Regions from separate parts of the Oceanobacillus sp. E9 genome, predicted to be linked through region 3. Evidence: predicted binding sites of a transcription regulator. Region 3 holds the regulator's gene; each other region holds the start of a gene.

Region 1 (6,604 bases), on a different contig from region 3:
AGATAATTCTGGAATAGAAAGTTTAGAGGATTTAGAAGGGAAGAAAGCTGGTGGTGGTGCTACCACTATTTATAGCCAAATTGCAGAACATTATGGAGCAGAAGTAGTTACTTATGGTAATGCACCAAATGAAGCGTATTTAAGTGATGTAAGTAATGGAAGAACAGATGTAGTGATCAACGACTATTACTTAACCAAATTCGGGGTAGCTGCTTTTCCTGATTTTGATTTACACTTACATCCAACGATTAAATTCCATCCTAGTCAACAAGGCGTTATCATGCCAAAAGACGCAGATAAAATGACAGAAGAAATTAACAACGTACTTCAAGAAATGAGAGAAGATGGAACTTTAAGCGAACTAGCGAAAGAATTTTATGAAGAAGATGCATCTGTAGAACCGAACGAAGAGATTGAAGAAATTGATGGGTTAGATTTGTAAAAGGCGCTAAAAGATGAATATTATATTAATGACAAAGTTGTTTAATATTTTTGATGTTGACCTTGCTTTACGAAATTTACCATTCATTTTAGAGGGATTACCTTATACTATCATGATTGCTATAGCAGGTATGGCAATTGGATTAGTTTTTGGCTTATTTCTCGCCTTGGCGAGAGATTCAAAAACATTCCTATTACGTTGGCCATCTAGAATTTATATCTCCTTTATGCGGGGTACGCCAATGCTTGTCTTTCTCTTTATTATATATTTTGGTTTGCCTTATATAGGGATTGAATTATCGGCGATAGCAGCTGCAATTCTAGGGTTCGGTCTTAATAGTGCTGCCTATATTGCGGAAATTAATCGTTCATCATTAAATAGTGTCGATAGAGGACAATGGGAATCAGCAAAAGCGCTTAATATGACTTATTGGCATACATTACGAAAAATTATTTTGCCGCAAGCAACAAGAATAGCCATTCCACCGTTGACCAATGTTTTTATGGATATCGTGAAGGCGACATCGTTAACTGCAGTAATAACTGTACCAGAGCTTTTCCAGAAGGCACAGATTGTTACAGGTAGAGAATTCGATGCGATGACAGTGTATATTTTAGTTGCTTTAATTTATTGGCCGATTTGTATTTTGATTGGAATGCTTCAAGAAAGATTAGAAAAAAGATATAGCGTATATGTATCTAAATAAAAGAGAGAGGTTGAGACAAAATATAATTATGTTTCTACCTCGCTCTTTGTATTTCTTATGCTATTAAATACCATTTTTGAATTCAATGCATAGTTTTACTATCTTCAGAAAAAAATAGAAAAAAACGAAAGGAAGGTAATTATGCTTAATAACATTAGTGCGAGCTACTTGTTTATCGCAGTATTATTTTCATCACTCACCTTTCCTCAACTTGCAGTAGCTGAAGATGACTCGAAAGAAAATGAAGACTCAGCCGTCCCTAGTCATGTACTTGATATTTCCAAAGAAAATACCTATCCTAATTCTACAGAAGATCAGGAAGTAATTGAACCAAGCGATTGGACAATAGAAATACTGGAGGATGTTGAAATTCCAATTGAAAATCCAGAGTTAATAAAAATTTTAAATGAAAGCTCTATAAAACCCTCTCCAATTGCCATAGGTTATCGTGGGATGGTTTACTTAGGAAGATGGCCACTAAATTACCAATCAGAAGAATCGAATATTAACTGGGAATACCAAGAAATTAATGTGAATGAAATGAATAACATTGGTGGAAATGAAGTTCAAAATATGAACTATATTCAGCAACAGGAAAAAGAAGTAAAAGGAGCTCTTACCAATAAAATAAGCAATCCCAATGATGTGAAAAAAATGATGTTGTTAAAATCGAAGGAAAAGACGAAGCTTCCCCTGTCATATAATACTATTTTTGGACAAAGTACAAAGTTAACTAATTCCTATTCTGTACCTAGCCAAAAACATGGAACATTACAAGCTTTTGCACCAGCAGTAAATGAAAAAGGACAGGTTACTTTTGGGGAAGTATATATCGAATTAAAAGGATCGAATAAATCAATAAAAATCAAAAATGTCACGAAACAAGGAATAGGAGCTTGGATACCTATTCAAGACCACGTTTCTTTCTCATTTAATGTCAAATAACTATGGAGAGCTGTCTAAAGGGCGGCTTTTTGTTATTAGATGAAGCTTTCCTAATCACCAAGTTCCGTAAGTTCTATTTTAAATCGTATATTAATGTTAGATTATCGGAAAGCTTTATTAGATTGTAATGCAGGACGGTGACACCTACTCAGAAGAGGCTTGAAAATCCACTAGAATAGAGGTTTTTTCCTAGTTAGTTGAATCCTTGTGCGTATGTAATGGAAATCAGACAGCGCTACATTCGGATTTTATACCGAATATCTTAAATATAAATTGATTTATATAAATTAATATTAAAAAAGGGGTTGAATTTTATCCTTTAATACTTTATCATGATGAAGTAATAAAGAGATGAGAATGGTGGGGAAGTACAATGGAATGGGTCGTTATAGTATCAGTATTAGTAATGACGATATTATGTTTGCTCAGGTTCAATGTAATACTGTCTATTATTGTAGCAGCAATTACGGCAGGATTACTTTCTGGTTTAAATATAAGTGATTCAATTAAAATGATGGTAGAAGGAATGGGAGGCGCTGCAAATACAGCTCTAAGTTATATTCTTTTAGGAGCTTTTGCGGTTGCGATTAGTTACACAGGAATAACAAGTTTATTAGTCAACTTTATTATTCGCATATTAACGGGTAAAAAGACAATGATGTTACTCGCATTAGCTGGAGTTGCATCACTTTCACAAAATCTAGTTCCGGTGCATATTGCTTTTATTCCTATCCTAATTCCACCTTTATTAAAAGTATTTGATAAGATGAGAATGGATAGGCGTGCGGTAGCAATTACACTAACTTTTGGTTTAAAAGCTCCTTATATAATGATACCTGCTGGTTATGGTTTGATTTTCCACGGATTAATTATTGATGGATTACAAAATAATGGTGCAGAAATCACAACGAATCAAACAACGATGGCTATGTTAGTTCCTGGATTAGGGATGGTGGTTGGACTATTAATAGCGATATTTATTACGTATCGAAAAGATAAAGAACCAAAAGAAGCTCGAGAAGATGTATCTACTAATGTAGCTACCCAAACAGATTCGAATATTACTTTTGAGAAAAAGCATGTTTTTACATTAGTAGCCATAGTGTTAGCATTAATTGTTCAAATTATATTTGATAACCTAATACTAGGTGCGTTAACTGGTCTAGTAGCTTTACTTTTATTTGTTGTTATACCTTTTAAAGAAATGGACCGTGTGATGACAGATGGAATTACAATGATGGGGACAATTTCATTTGTAATTCTTGTAGCATCTGGATTTGCAAATGTATTGGAACAAACTGGGGCAGTGCAGTCTTTAGTAGAAGTAACCTCACAATCATTAGGTGATAATCAAGCATTAATTGCGTTGGTGCTATTGATACTAGGATTATTTATTACCATAGGAATTGGTACTTCTTTTGGTACTATTCCAATAATCGCAGCTTTATTTGTTCCTATATGTATTGCTGCAGGTTTTTCACCAATGGCAACAGCGGCACTTGTTGGTACAGCGGGAGCTCTTGGAGATGCTGGATCACCAGCTTCGGATAGTACGTTAGGCCCTACTTCGGGCTTAAATGCAGATGGAAAGCATAACCATATTTGGGACACATGCGTACCAACGTTCTTGCATTATAATATTCCATTATTTATATTCGGATGGATAGCTGCAATGGTTCTATAATGAATAAAAAAATATGAAACAGGATAAGGTAAGAAAAAACATAGGTGGGGATTGTATGAAAAAAACAATATCTTTACTCGTTTTTCTTGCCTTTTTTTATGTACTATTACCATTAAACACGGTTCATGCTTACGGGTGGGGTTATAGTAAAAATTCTAATCATGAAATACCGGATATAGGTTCATATCAAGTATTATTAGATGAGTATAATGCATATTATGTAGATGATTCGGGAGAAAAAGTTTTATATGTAACGTTTGATAATGGTTATGAACAAGGATATACGGATGAAATTCTTGATGTTTTAAAGGAAGAGAAAGTACCTGCAACATTTTTTGTAACTGGTCATTATGTTAAGAGTAAACCAGATTTAATAAAACGTATGGTGAATGAAGGACATATCATTGGAAATCATTCCTATCACCATCCAGATTTTACTATTATGAACAAACAAGCAATACAAAAAGAAGTAGAAGATTTGGAAAATGCAGTGGCAGAAGTTAGTGATCAGAAAGAAATGATGTATTTGCGCCCCCCAAGAGGAGTATTTAATGAAGATACATTAAAATGGACAAATGAATTAGGGTTAGTTCATATCTTTTGGTCACTTGCTTTTATTGACTGGAATACAGATGGACAAAAAGGTTGGCAATATGCGTATGATCAAATAATGGATCAAATACATCCTGGCGCAATCATTTTACTTCATGCAGTATCATCAGATAATGCAAAAGCATTGAAACAGGTAGTTAAAGATTTAAAAGAGGAAGGATACACATTTAAAAGCCTGGATCATTTAATGTTAAAAAATCAATTACCACAAGGTTTTCCTATGTTTTAAAATGGGAATAATAATATTGTAGAAGGAAAAGGAGCTGTTTCATTTACGGCTCCTTTTGTGTATATTTTTTTATTAGTCAAAGGTCAAACTTTTTATAAAAAAATTTGACTAAAATACTTGAAAGTCAAAAAAGGTCAGAGTATAATGAAACTATAGTCAAAGATAGTCAAAGTCAAAAATAGTTGTGACAGTATATAGGCGTTTGTCATAAATTAAAACCAACAGGCTATCTTAACTATAAATAGAGGAGGAATGAGAAATGAAATGTCAAAACTGTGGTCAAAATGATGCAACGATAAATGCACAAATGCAGATGAATAATCAACGAATGGAAATTCATCTATGCCATGAATGTTTCCAAGATATTCAAGGAAATATGATGAACTCTGACTTTTTCTCTAATTCTCCATTCGGCAATATGGATCAAGCATTTGCCAATAACTTTTCACAAGGAAATGGTGGAAGTACTACTGGTACACGCACCAAACAAAAAGCAAATAAAGGCAATGGCCTCATTGATCAGTTAGCAAAAAACCTAACTGACCAAGCGAGATCAGGAAATGTAGATTCTGTCATTGGTAGAGATAAAGAAATTAAAAGAGTTACGGAAACATTAAATAGAAGAAATAAGAACAACCCAGTTCTTATTGGTGAACCAGGTGTTGGTAAAACTGCAATTGCAGAAGGACTAGCAGTAAATATAGTAGAAGGAAATGTTCCAGCTAAATTAATGAATAAAGAAATTTATTTATTAGATGTAGCTTCTTTAGTTGCAAATACTGGAGTTCGAGGTCAATTTGAAGAAAGAATGAAGAAGTTAATTGAAGAATTACAATCAAGAAAAGATGTTATCTTGTTCATTGATGAAATTCATTTAATCGTTGGAGCTGGAACAGCAGAAAGTTCACAGATGGATGTTGGTAACTTATTAAAACCAGCATTAGCACGTGGAGATCTACAAATCATCGGTGCAACCACACTTAAAGAATATCGACAAATAGAAAAAGACGCTGCACTTGAACGACGCTTGCAGCCAATTATGGTAAACGAACCATCTTTTGAAGATGCAGTAACCATATTGGAAGGCATCAAGGAGCGTTACGAAAAATTCCATGAAGTTCGTTATTCTGAAGAAGTTATTCGTGCATTTGTAAACTTATCAAGTAGATATATTCAAGACCGTCATTTACCTGATAAAGCTATCGATTTAATGGATGAAGTAGGTTCTAGATTGAATTTATCTAATGCACAGAAAGACTCTGACACGCTTGAACAACAACTTAATGAAATTATTAAGAAAAAACAAGAAGCTGCTGATGTAGAGGATTATGAAAAAGCAGCAAATTTAAGATATCAAGAAATTCAATTGCAAAAACAATTAGATAAAGTTGAAGAAGGCGAAAAAGTCTTAGATGTGGATATCAGTGATATTGAGTTAATTGTAGAAGAGAAGACTGGTATTCCAGTAACAAAAATGCAAAAAGATGAACAAGAAAAAATGAAAAACTTATCTGACCAACTAAGTCAGAAAGTGATCGGCCAGAACGAAGCGGTGCAAAAAGTAGCGAAAGCAATTCGTCGTAGTCGTGCAGGCTTAAAAGCAAAACAACGTCCAATTGGTTCATTCTTATTTGTGGGACCTACAGGAGTTGGTAAAACGGAACTTACGAAAGTATTAGCTGAGGAACTATTTGGTTCTAGAGATGCAATGGTTAGACTAGATATGAGTGAGTATATGGAAAAACATGCTGTCTCTAAAATAATTGGTTCACCGCCAGGTTATGTAGGACATGAAGAAGCTGGTCAGCTTACTGAGCGAATTCGTCGTAATCCATATTCTATTCTATTGTTAGATGAGATTGAAAAAGCTCATCCAGATGTACAAAATATGTTCTTGCAGATTATGGAAGATGGTCAATTGACTGACTCTCAAGGTAGAAAAGTAAGCTTTAAAGATACAGTTATTATCATGACAAGTAACGCTGG
Region 2 (6,604 bases), on a different contig from region 3:
CCTGCTTCTCCCGTTGCTCCCGTTGGGCCTGCTTCTCCCGTTGCTCCCGTTGGGCCTGCTTCTCCCGTTGCTCCGGTTGGGCCTGCTTCTCCTGTAGAGCCAGTTACTCCATTTGCTTCATTACCACAATTAATGATAATTTGTGGATTACAATAATCTTTTACACAAGTACATTTTTTACAATACTTATCTTTATTGTGACAAATAAATTGCGAATCATTATTAACCGGATATTTACATCTTTTACTAAAGTATCTACTCATAACACATTAGCACACCTTCCATTCCCAAAAATCTATATATATTAATTAATAGTATTAAGAATAGTAATTCTCGTATAAACAGATGTCATATATTTTTATAAGTTTATAAAATAAAAAATCAAAAAATCCCTCAGTTGAGAAATTATCTTGACGGAAATATTGTTTATTTACTAGGTAGTTTCTCTCTCATCGTTTCGGCCTTTGCTGAAAATACTAAGAAAAACTTGGATTTACAGAAGAAATAAGGAAACGATTGATTAAAGGGAAATTTATTGTGTATAAAATTCAAATAGTAAGAGATAAAGTCGAAGCATTTCATTTCATTCAGAGGATACAGATGAAATGACATTTGAATCTTACCAAGAAGCGGAAGTCTATAAACTTAAAGCTGAGAAAAATTGCTCGTTATCAGATAAATTCAAATTACAAATTGAAAAGGATAAATTAATATAGTCCTTTTGTTAAAGTAAAATAAAGCCCTCACTGGGAGGGCTCTGTTTTAGTAATATCTGTTACAACAATAACAGAATTTCTTCTTACTACACTTTCTATGATAGTTATCATCTCGATATCTATCATGAAATCGATTATCATAGTTGTCATTTTCTCTAAAACAACCACAATGATTCTCTTTTTTCTTGTAGCAGTGACATTTACAACATTTTTTGTGTTTCTTTCTACACTTATCATCATAATAACACATAGTTTTATCACTCCTTTCATAATCAACATACGCAATTAATAAAAAGGAGATTGGACAAATCTAATAGTAGATAACACATTTTATTTAAAGCCCTCGCTAGGAAGGCTTTTTTAATTTTAAATTCCCTGCATTAAGCCTACGTTAATTTTCCTTCTTCTATTTGCCTAACCTGTTAATTTCGCAAAAGAAAAGGCCTCCTTTAAGAGACCAATAAATCAATATTTTTAGTAGTACCTGTTCTTTATCTAACATTAAAGCTAATAGTACCACTAGATGTTACCGTTCCGGTAACTACATCTCCATAGTATGTCCCAGGTAACATGTTGGTAAAAGTTCTGGTCAAGCTTGGCTGCCTTAATGGACCAAACCCAGTACAATTTCCGGATGCTGCATTGCATAAACGAACCATTGGGTCTCCAGTAAAGTTCAACTTCCTTACAGTCACCTTAACGTCTGCACCTCCAGATGGAACTACTAATTGTCCATCCCACTGCCCATCTTTTGTTTTAAATTTGTATGGTCTGAATGTTTTCAAAAGAGTCGGATCATCTATAGCGGTGACTTCAGAAGCATATGATGTGTTTCCAAATAAAAAAGCGGACATAGCAATTACTAGAACTAAAGACGTTTACGATAACGGCTCTATCATCCCAGTATTAGCAGTATTGTACCCACACAATGAATGGGCAATAATTTCTACATACGCTTGACCTTTACTCCCTCCAAACTTTTTCTTTAATCCAAAGTGTGATGCAATAGCTTTTGCTAAGTCTTTTCTGTTTTAATACGCTACTACAACGCATCTTTTAATGTCAGTCGTTGACTCCATAAATCCATCCTCAATAAGAATCGCAGACATTGCTAATTCAAGTAACATATGAAAAATTAAATTTCGAAATATTATTTCGAAACACGAAGGTTCGCAATTCGTTTGCATCAAGTATTTTTCAAATAAAAAAGACAAGGGAAGTATTTTCTTACTCCCTTGTCATTATTGCTTTTGAGTGATGCGCCCGGAGGGATTCGAACCCCCGGCAAACCTGGTACCGGAAACCAGTGCTCTATCCAACTGAGCTACGGGCGCAAATATAAAATTTTGAAGACACATCCATTATTATACAAGCGTTCTTAGAGAGAAACAAGGATTTTTTAATGCTTTTATAAAAAAAGGAATACGTTTATAATTAAATAAATGGGGAATCATGGAAATGGTTATTAATTAGTTAAACTTTTCGTTTGACCTTTATTGACCAATGAGCTATGATAAGTTTATACACATTCCATGGAAGAACTATTTCACTTGGAAATTAAAGGAGGATGTATGATGAATTTAGTACCTACAGTTATTGAACAAACTAACCGTGGAGAGCGCGCATATGATATTTACTCTCGTTTACTTAAAGATCGTATTATCTTATTAGGAAGCGGCATTGATGATAATGTCTCGAATTCTATTGTAGCACAGCTACTTTTCTTAGAAGCCGAAGACCCAGATAAAGATATCTCCTTATATATTAATTCACCTGGTGGATCAATTACGGCTGGGATGGCAATTTATGATACAATGAATTTCATTAAACCTAACGTATCCACTATTTGTATCGGTATGGCAGCATCTATGGGTGCTTTCCTACTTACAGCTGGTGAAAAAGGTAAACGATTTGCTTTACCAAATAGTGAAATCATGATTCACCAACCATTAGGTGGTACACAAGGTCAAGCAACTGATATTGAAATTCATGCAAAACGTATTATTGATATTAAACGTCGTATGAATGAAATCATGGCTGAGAAGACAGGTCAACCTCTTGAGGTTATTGAGCGTGATACAGAACGTGATAATTTCATGACAGCTGATCAGTCTGTTGAATATGGCTTGATAGATAAAATTCTAGAACGTAAATAGTCATAAAAAATGTTGAGCTTACTCAAGCTCAACATTTTTTATGTCCTTTAAAATTAATATTCTTTGCAGCCGCCCACGGTTATATCGTTGAAGAATAATTATAGGGAAATTAAACAAACAAGCATATAATACCATTTAATAAAAGTAACTAATTATATCTATATCCAAATTTATGTGTATAAATCTCTTTCTAAATGTTGCTTTGTTAGCATTAAAAATATAATTAATATTACTTCAAATCCATTTGTGATTGCTCCACTATCAATAGGAAATGATACGATACTACCAATTGTCATTAAACTAGCCCCAACTAACAACCATACCCATTTGTCAAATATCCATAAAAGCACACCTGTCAATAGAAGTATAAGGGTAACAATTAAAATCATTATAGGTGGTCCAGAAGAAGTTTCTATAGGTACATAACGTAAAACACCAAATTCCCACTGTGGTTGTAACATTAAATTTATTAGTTCGGTTTGTACTTCAACTGCAATTAACAAAACTGTGATTAATGTAGCTCCATATAGAGCAGTTTTTCTTATGGAAATATATTTAGACCCTTCTAAAGCTCCAATACAGTATAAAACTAATGTTGGTGTTAAAAATGCATGACTCCAGTAACGAAGGTAATTTAGGTTTTCTAATAAAGCTCCTTCTCCTATGAATCTACCTATTGCAACAATTGCATTATCTACTATAAGTCCAACAATAACTAAATAAATAAATGACCGACGTGAAAAATAGGAATCGATCTTTTTTTGATTTAAAGAAAAGATTAATATACCAATATAAATTAGTGTATAGATAAAGTATAAATAACTATCCATTTATTTCCCTCCTTACATTGGTTTATAGATTATGTAACTATTCATTATTTACCCAATCTAAAATAGACTCTATGACGATGTGTTGCTGCTCAACTACCGAAATTGTCGCCTCACCATCACCCTTTTGTTTACCATAAACACCAAATTGAGAGTGATTTCCTCCCCTTATCTCTTTCATTACCGTGTTATCAGATAGTAAATTACCCGTTTCATCTATTTTATCGAGTGTAGTAAGGCCATCTTTATCTGCAAACAAAGATAAGGTTGATATGGAAGAGTTACTGAAATCATTATTATCACTTGGAAAAGAACCCAAGAAAAAAACACCTGTGATTATATCTGAATGTTCTTTTGCATAGCTTGATGCAGCAACGCCGCCTAATGAATGACCTCCAATAAACCAATCTTCCACAGTAGCATATTTATCAATGATTTCTTCCGCTTTATCAACTTCTAAAATCGGTAAATTTAATCGAACATTAGGTATTGCTACTAAATATCCACGTTTAGATAATTCTTGACCGTAATAGCTGTATGCTTCTGGCTCTACTTTAGCTCCTGGATATATTATGATTCCACCTTTAGTTTGTCCTTCTCCCTTTGAGTCAAAGACTAGCCAATCTTCGAAATATGTTATCTCATCTTCATCCACTAATTTAGTTAATGTACTAGATGGCGAATAGGTTTGTTGAGTCCAATAATAAAAGGCTAAACCGCTTACGATAATTAATAAAAGCAATACTAGTAAAATAATTTTTGATACTTTTTTCATATAAATCTCTCTTTCACTGTTATTAAAAGCTAATTTCTTTATAACACAATGAGGTTTACTTATCAATTGATAAGTAAACCTCATAAAAAAAGAGATTAAGGCAAAAGTTATTAACTAGATGAATTCAAATTTGAAATCTAAAAGCTCTCTTCTAAATTAAATATTTGGTCTGCCTTAACCTCTTAAGATTTATATACTATGAATTTACAGTACCGTGAAGGATAAAATCAACAAGCAAATCATACTGAGTGGATAATGAATGAGTGTTATTAGTCCAAGTTGATATTGTTTGTCCCATCGTTAACAAACAAAATCTTGCAGCTTCTTCGGGGGCAATATGTTTTCTTAGTTTACCTCTCTCTTTCAATTCTTCAAATACGTTAATAAAAGGTTCTAAGTATGCTCCTCTCCACAATAAATAAATTTTATGTTTGTTCTCATGTTTAAATTCAACGGAAATATCATGAACCATTATCATAATACTAGTAGGATGTTCATCCGCTAAGATTTCCAGCATTAATCGCAGTCGTTGTTCCAAAGGTTCATCAGATATCACATTTAATTTAGATTTAATTCTCTTTACAAATCTTGTTAACATTGCAATATATAATGATTCCTTATCTGGGTAATGATAATATAATGCAGGCTGAGATATCTTACATTTAGCTGAGATTTCACGAGTAGTAACAGAGCGATACCCTTTCTTCATAAACAATTCTTCAGCAAACTGTAAAATTCGTTCTTTTGAATCTTCATCTTTATTGCGAGGCATTTTTAATCTTACTCCTTTAAAATTGATATACTTTATTTTATCTAGAACGTTTGTGTATTTTAAAGGAGACTGTATATCATATACATAAAATCAGCTACCATTAACCTTTCATATTGGTAATATAGTAGCCTTTTAAAGATATAGTAACTATCTACAAAATTGATATTTTAATCTTCTTCGTTATATACATATTTTTCTAAATGTTTTATTGCTGTATCCTCATCAGGTCCCTCAGCAATCAATTTTATTTTTTCTCCTTTTGTAATCGCTAAACTCATTAATCCCATTATACTTTTAGCATTTATTTTCTTATCATCTTTTTCCAAAAAGATATGGGATGAAAAACGATTTGCTTCTTGAACAAATTGTGCTGCCGGTCTAGCTTGTAATCCGGTTTCTAATTCAACCGTTACAAATTTTTCTACCAATACTCTCATCCTCCCCTAAAATTCGAAAACGCTATCATATGTTTTCTGATAGAGAATCCTCTATCAGAAAATCACTTAATTAAATTATAAATATTATGAAATTAATCGTATTATATCATAATACTCTATTTACCGCATTACTTGTCTAAGATAAGGTTTCTCCTCGTTTAATCTTTTCAGCGAACTCATCGATTTTTTTCAGTCGGTGGTTCACACCAGATTTTGAGATCGTACCACTGGTCACCAGTTCACCTAGTTCTTTTAATGAAACATCTTCATACTGAATCCGAAGTTTTGCTATTTCTTGTAATTTATCAGGCAATTGATCCAGTCCAACGGTTCGCTCTATTAATTTTATGTTTTCAATCTGTCGAAAGGCCGCTCCTATTGTTTTATTCAAGTTAGCTGTTTCACAATTCACAAGTCGATTAACAGAATTTCTCATATCTCTAACAATTCGTACGTCTTCAAATTTAAATAATGCTTTATGTGCTCCAATTATACTTAGGAATTCCGTAATCTTTTCCGCTTCCTTCATATATACGATGTAGCCATTTTTTCGTTCTAATAATCGCGCATGAAGGCCATACGAGTTCAGTAATTTCTGTAAGGATTCAGCATGCTCCTCATAATAATTAAAGATTTCTAAATGATAGGAAGATGTTTCAGGATTATTCATCGATCCTCCTGCTAAAAAAGCCCCTCTTAAATAAGACTTTTGACAGCATTCTTTTTCCAAGTACTTATTTGAGATTGTCCGAACAATTGTATATTGGTTTTCAATTAAATCTAGATCTTCTAAAAGTAATTGTACTTCCTCTTTTAATCGTACAATATAAACATTATTCTTTTTTAATTTCATTTTTTTACGGACGAGTAATTCCACTGCTATCGAATAGTTCTCCTTAATCAATGTATAGATGCGTCTCG
Region 3 (6,604 bases):
CACAGAAGTTAAGCTCTTCAGCGCCGATGGTAGTTGGGGCTTTGCCCCTGCAAGAGTAGGACGCCGCCAGGCAGCGAAAAAAAGAGTTAAGCAGATAGTGCTTAACTCTTTTTGTTATAAATTGATATTCATACGAAATAAACGCAAAGCATAATTATATACTTGGTTAACTAATAAGAGGGGAGGAATGTGTATGACTTCCTTATTGGAATATTTAATGGGAGAAGACTTTTTAATTATTGCTGGTAGATTATTCATAGCATTAATACTATCTGGTTTAATTGGTTTTGAACGAGAAATTAATAATCATTCTGCGGGCTTTCGTACACACATATTAGTAGGTGTTGGTTCTTGTCTCATGATGATACTATCGCTATTTGGATTTTTAAATTTTATGGAAATGTATGATAATGTTCAATTTGACCCCGCACGTATTCCTTCCTATGTTATTAGTGGAATTGGGTTTTTAGGGGCAGGTACCATTATTGTATACGGAGGAACGATACGGGGTCTTACTACAGCTGCATCTATATGGACTGTGGCAGGTATTGGCCTGGTTATCGGGGCAGGGATGTATAGTGTCGCAATTGTAGCAACACTTATTATCCTTGTTAGTTTAATCTTCCTAAATCAAATCGAAAATCTTTTCCCGAAATATAAGTCTAGCAACTTCTTGGAAATCATTGTATCTGATGGATTTCATCTATCCACAGCTGTAGAAGTAATTGAAAAAAATCATTTTACTGTTAAACGGGTTGAGATTCAAACTCTAGAAGGTGGACAAAGAAAAATACATGTTTGGACCAACCTAAGAAAAAATAAAGATTTGATGAATGTATTTGAGGAAATATCAAGTATGGACTCTGTTCAAAACATATCTAAATTAAATTAACCTTATAACGTAAGAGAATCTTAAAATAAAAAGGTCTCTTGCGATATAAGGTTTTTGTTTTGATTTTAGTATTTCTTGTCTAAAATAAGATATGTAATCTATTTGCAACTTTATTTATTTCGCGTATAATAAAAATATAGTCAAAGATAGTCAAAGTCAAAGAAATAAATTTTCATCTTAATAAGATATGAGGTGCAAATTATGAGCAATATATCTGACATAATTGAGCAGTATTTAAAGCAAGTATTACAGTCACAAGGGAAAGATGTTATTGAAATTAAGCGTAGTGAGATTGCTGATCAATTTCAATGTGTACCTTCTCAAATTAACTATGTAATCAATACAAGGTTTACAATAGAGAAAGGATATATTGTTGAGAGTAAACGTGGTGGCGGTGGATACATTCGGATTATGCGAATTCAGCATCAAAGTCAAGCTGTATTAATTGATGAGATTATCCAATTAATTGGTGATTCTATCCCACAACGATCAGCAATAGATATTTTGGAAAGGTTATTAGAAGAGGATCTAGTTACAGAACGAGAAGCTAAACTAATGCTTTCTGCAATAGATAGAACGACGCTTGCTTTTCAATTACCTATAAGAGATGAAATTCGTGCTCGTATTTTAATCTCTATGTTAACAACACTGAAGTATTTGAATAAATAATTCATGTAAGGGGGAATGGATTTTGGAATGCCAAGAATGTCATGAAAACCCAGCGACACTTCATTTTAAACATGTTATTAATGGAGAGGAACGAAAGTTAAGTCTTTGTGAGGCGTGTGCAAAGAAAAAAGGTTATGTTACTTTCCCTGAAGAAGGGTATTCCCTTCATGACCTACTAACTGGATTATTTAATGTAGAAACATTAAATATGAATTCAACAAGTAAGAATCAAATGAAACAGTTAAAAGAAATAAAATGCTCTTCATGTGGAATGACTTTTTCTGAGTTTAAAAAAATTGGAAAGTTCGGTTGTGCTAATTGTTATTCTTCATTTGCACAAAAAGTTGAACCAATATTTCGCAGAGTTCATGCAGGAAACACAAAACATAATGGAAAAATTCCTAAACGAACAGGAATAAATCTACAAACTAGACGCCAGATCGAAATGTACAAACAAGAATTAAAAAACTTTATTGATAATGAAGAGTTTGAAAAAGCTGCTGAGTATAGAGATAAAATTAAGGAACTACAAGCAAAGGCTTCGAAGAAAGATGATTTGAAAGAGGGTGATGATCAATGACATTAGATAAATTTATTGATCAAGCAATTAGCCCTTGGATGCGTGAGGAAGGACCGGATAAAGATATCGTGATGAGTAGTCGAATTAGACTTGCTAGAAATTTTGCCGATCAAACGTATCCTATATTAGCTAATGAAGAAAAATTAGTGGAGATTCAAGAATTTATTCGAGATGAGTATGCAAATAAATCTTTTCAAACTTATAAAGATTTGCAGTATGTTCCTTTGACAGATTTATCACCAGTTGAAAAAAGTGTACTAGTGGAAAAACATCTAATAAGTCCACATTTAATAAAACATTCCGATTATGCTGGTACATTAATCTCGGAAAATGAGCAAGTGTCCATAATGGTTAATGAGGAAGATCATCTTCGCATACAAGTATATTATCCAGGTCTTCAATTAAAAACCGCTTTAGAGCAATCATTTGCATTAGATGATTGGTTAGAAGAAAAAGTCGATTATGCATTTGACGAGACAAAAGGGTACTTAACAAGTTGCCCGACGAATGTTGGAACAGGAATGAGAGCTTCCGTGATGATGCACTTACCTGCATTGGTGCTAACCAAACAGATTAATCGTCTAATACCTGCGATTAGTCAATTTGGTCTTGTGGTAAGAGGGATTTATGGAGAAGGAAGTGAGGCGCTTGGAAATATATTTCAAGTGTCAAACCAAATCACCTTAGGTAAATCCGAACAAGATATTGTAGATGATTTAGAGAGTGTTGTTCATCAACTAATTGAGCATGAACGAATGGCACGTAATCATATACTAGAAAGAACAGGAAAAAAATTAGAGGATCGTATTTTTCGTTCATACGGGACACTAGCATATAGCCGTATCATTGATTCTAAAGAAGCATCTAAATGTATTTCGGATGTTCGTCTAGGAATTGACTTAGGTTGGATAGACAATACTTCAGGGAACATTCTGAATGAATTAATGGTTCTTACACAGCCAGGCTTTTTACAACATTATGCGAATCGATCTCTTCGACCAGATGAGCGTGATATTTTACGTGCGTCAGTTATTCGTGAGAGATTGAAGCTGGAAGAGTAACGTCCTTTCTTTACCTGTTTAATAAAATGTTTAGAGACATGGAATGCAAGGGAATAAGTTAGAAGGCTTTTGTTTCTTCGGATAAATACATTCAAATATATAGCCGATATTCGACCTACCGATATCGATTAAATCTCAGAATAATAGGAGGAAAATCCTTATGATGTTTGGACGCTTTACAGAAAGAGCACAGAAAGTACTTGCACTATCGCAGGAAGAAGCAGTACGTCTAGGCCATAATAACATTGGAACAGAACACATTTTGCTAGGGCTTGTACGCGAAGGAGAAGGAATCGCAGCAAAAGCTTTACAATCTCTAGGTTTAGAGGTTTCGAAAATTCAAGAAGAAGTAGAGAAATTAATCGGAGTGGGTAAACAACCTACGCAATCGATTCACTATACACCTCGTGCAAAAAAAGTAGTAGAACTTTCTCAAGATGAAGCACGAAAACTAGGGCATTCTTATGTAGGTACAGAGCACATCTTACTGGGCTTGATCAGAGAAGGAGAAGGTGTCGCTGCCAGAGTTCTTAATAATTTAGGTGTAAGTCTTAATAAAGCAAGACAACAAGTACTGCAACTGTTAGGAAGTAATGAATCGCAAGCTGGTCGTCAAGGACGTTCAGGACAACAGTCAAATGCAAGCACACCGACGTTGGATTCATTAGCCAGAGATTTAACTGTAAGTGCAAAAGAAGGCAAAATTGACCCGGTAATTGGGCGTTCTAAAGAAATTGAACGAGTGATTCAAGTGCTTAGCCGTCGTACAAAAAACAATCCGGTATTGATTGGGGAACCTGGTGTAGGTAAAACAGCTGTAGCTGAAGGGCTTGCCCAGCAAATTATTGATAATGAAGTGCCAGAAACTTTACGTGATAAACGAGTAATGACATTAGATATGGGTACGGTTGTTGCTGGTACGAAATATCGCGGGGAATTTGAAGACCGCTTAAAGAAAGTAATGGAAGAAATTCGTCAAGCAGGTAATATTATTCTATTCATTGATGAGTTACACACACTTATTGGAGCTGGAGGAGCAGAAGGGGCTATTGATGCTTCGAATATCCTAAAACCATCTCTTGCACGTGGAGAATTACAATGTATTGGTGCAACGACGCTAGATGAGTATCGAAAATATATTGAAAAAGACGCTGCATTAGAACGACGTTTCCAACCAATTCAAGTAGACGAACCAACATTGGAAGAAACAATTCAAATTTTAAATGGCTTGCGTGATCGTTATGAAGCGCATCACCGCGTGACGATTACCGATGAAGCAATTGAAGCAGCAGCGTCATTATCAGACCGCTATATTACCGATCGTTTCTTGCCAGACAAAGCGATTGATTTAATCGACGAAGCCGGATCAAAAGTTCGATTACGTTCGTATACTGTTCCACCAAACTTAAAAGAGCTGGAGCAAAAACTAGATGAGGTACGTAAAGAAAAAGATGCTGCAGTACAAAGTCAGGAATTTGAAAAAGCTGCATCTTTACGAGACTCAGAGCAACGTTTCCGTGAAGAGTTAGAAACGACGAAAAATGAATGGAAAGAAAAACAAGGACAAACAGATTCAGAAGTTACCATGGAAGATATTGCTGCGGTTGTTTCTATATGGACGGGGGTACCCGTATCTAAATTAACAAAAGATGAAAGCGATCGTCTTCTTAACATGGAAGAAATCCTTCATGACCGTGTTATTGGGCAGTCTGAAGCTGTTAATGCAGTTGCTAAAGCGATACGACGTGCTCGTGCAGGATTAAAAGATCCAAAACGTCCAATAGGTTCATTTATATTCTTAGGACCAACTGGAGTAGGTAAAACAGAACTTGCTCGTGCGCTAGCAGAAGTAATGTTTGCAGATGAAGATGCAATGATCCGTATTGATATGTCAGAGTATATGGAAAGACATGCAACTTCACGATTGGTCGGTTCGCCGCCAGGATATGTTGGATATGATGAAGGTGGACAATTAACTGAGAAAGTTCGTCGTAAGCCTTACTCTGTGGTTCTATTAGACGAGGTGGAAAAAGCTCATCCAGAAGTATTTAATATTCTTTTACAAGTGCTTGAAGATGGTCGCCTAACCGATTCAAAAGGAAGAGTGGTTGATTTTCGTAATACAGTTATCATCATGACTTCCAATGTTGGGGCAAGTGAATTAAAAAGAAATAAATACGTTGGTTTCTCTTTAGATGATGAGGAGAAAGACTATAAAGATATGAAATCAAAAGTGATGGAAGAATTGAAGAAAGCTTTCCGTCCAGAGTTCCTAAACCGTATTGATGAAACTATTGTATTCCACTCTTTAGAAAAAGAACATATGAAGGATATTGTGACATTGATGGTGAAACAATTACAAAAACGATTAAAAGAACAAGACCTTCATTTATCATTAACGGATAAGGCAGTTGAAAAAATAGCTAATGAAGGCTTCGATCCAGAATACGGTGCTCGACCATTACGTCGATCCATTCAAAAAAATATCGAAGACTTGTTATCAGAGGAGCTATTAAAAGGAGCCATTGAAAAAGAACAACAGGTTAAAATTGGATTAAATAATAAAGGTGAATTTATTGTTTTACCATAGAAAAAGGTAATATGATGGAATAGAAATAAAGCTAGAGGACTTGATTCTTCTAGCTTTTATTTCCATTTAAGGGATTTTTATGTCAAAACGCCTGGTTGTGGCATAAATATGGAAGATGAATTTGTAAATTGATAGCTTTCTGTAACCTACTACATAAAAAAATAGGCTACAATAATAGAGAAGGGGTTAATAAATTTGGCAAAACGAAAAACAAAGTTTGTATGTCAGGAATGTGGATATGAATCAGCTAAATGGATGGGAAAATGTCCGGCTTGTCATCAATGGAATACCATGGTGGAGGAAATAGATCCAGCTTCGGTTAAAGGTCGGACAGGCTATGCTACTAGTACGACATCTGCAGGTGCAGGTAAGCCTGAAAAAATCACAGCGATTGAATCGAAGAAAGAACCTAGAATTACTACGAACATGAAAGAGTTCAACAGAGTGCTAGGTGGCGGAATTGTACTAGGTTCACTTGTTTTAATTGGAGGAGATCCGGGTATTGGTAAGTCAACCTTATTACTCCAAATATCCTCTCAATTAGCAGAAAAAGATATGTCAGTACTTTATGTTTCTGGAGAGGAATCAACTCGTCAAACAAAATTACGTGCAGATCGACTCGATATTGCAACAGATCAGTTGTATGTTTTATCAGAAACCAATTTATATGATATTAGTAAACAGGTAGAAGAAGTAAAACCGTCCTTTGTAGTAATCGATTCGATACAAACCATATTTAAAGAAGAAGTAACGAGTGCTCCAGGAAGTGTTTCTCAAGTACGTGAATGTACAATGGAGCTAATGAAAATAGC

What was found. Region 3 encodes CtsR, which represses protease genes until heat stress. Its sites were predicted from a motif close to ATGGTCAATAAAGGTCAAACA; they were not measured.
Region 1: the regulator CtsR is predicted to act here: its motif matches at 4,739-4,759, upstream of AQ616_RS16350 (ATP-dependent Clp protease ATP-binding subunit).
Region 2: the regulator CtsR is predicted to act here: its motif matches at 2,200-2,220, upstream of clpP (ATP-dependent Clp endopeptidase proteolytic subunit ClpP).

What each region holds. Positions count from the first base shown of each region.
Region 1 covers NZ_LSNA01000009.1:23,161-29,764, reverse strand. The annotation lists gene AQ616_RS16375 (transporter substrate-binding domain-containing protein) at 1-442, shown strand, start outside; gene AQ616_RS16370 (amino acid ABC transporter permease) at 456-1,148, shown strand; gene AQ616_RS16365 (YfkD famly protein) at 1,290-2,093, shown strand; gene AQ616_RS16360 (Na+/H+ antiporter family protein) at 2,467-3,777, shown strand; gene pdaA (delta-lactam-biosynthetic de-N-acetylase) at 3,833-4,618, shown strand; gene AQ616_RS16350 (ATP-dependent Clp protease ATP-binding subunit) at 4,878-6,604, shown strand, end outside.
Region 2 covers NZ_LSNA01000006.1:494,206-500,809, reverse strand. The annotation lists gene AQ616_RS19205 (collagen-like domain-containing protein) at 1-263, opposite strand, end outside; gene AQ616_RS09300 (hypothetical protein) at 744-956, opposite strand; gene AQ616_RS09295 (hypothetical protein) at 1,208-1,570, opposite strand; tRNA gene AQ616_RS09290 (tRNA-Arg) at 1,975-2,050, opposite strand; gene clpP (ATP-dependent Clp endopeptidase proteolytic subunit ClpP) at 2,291-2,872, shown strand; gene AQ616_RS20195 (glycosyl-4,4'-diaponeurosporenoate acyltransferase CrtO family protein) at 2,891-3,007, opposite strand; gene AQ616_RS09280 (hypothetical protein) at 3,043-3,702, opposite strand; gene AQ616_RS09275 (alpha/beta hydrolase) at 3,740-4,474, opposite strand; gene AQ616_RS09270 (TetR/AcrR family transcriptional regulator) at 4,671-5,246, opposite strand; gene AQ616_RS09265 (HPr family phosphocarrier protein) at 5,414-5,674, opposite strand; gene whiA (DNA-binding protein WhiA) at 5,820-6,604, opposite strand, start outside.
Region 3 covers NZ_LSNA01000010.1:106,571-113,174, reverse strand. The annotation lists rRNA gene rrf (5S ribosomal RNA) at 1-72, shown strand, start outside; gene AQ616_RS18385 (MgtC/SapB family protein) at 194-892, shown strand; gene AQ616_RS18380 (CtsR family transcriptional regulator) at 1,094-1,561, shown strand; gene mcsA (protein-arginine kinase activator protein McsA) at 1,584-2,141, shown strand; gene mcsB (protein-arginine kinase McsB) at 2,138-3,202, shown strand; gene clpC (ATP-dependent protease ATP-binding subunit ClpC) at 3,363-5,792, shown strand; gene radA (DNA repair protein RadA) at 5,988-6,604, shown strand, end outside.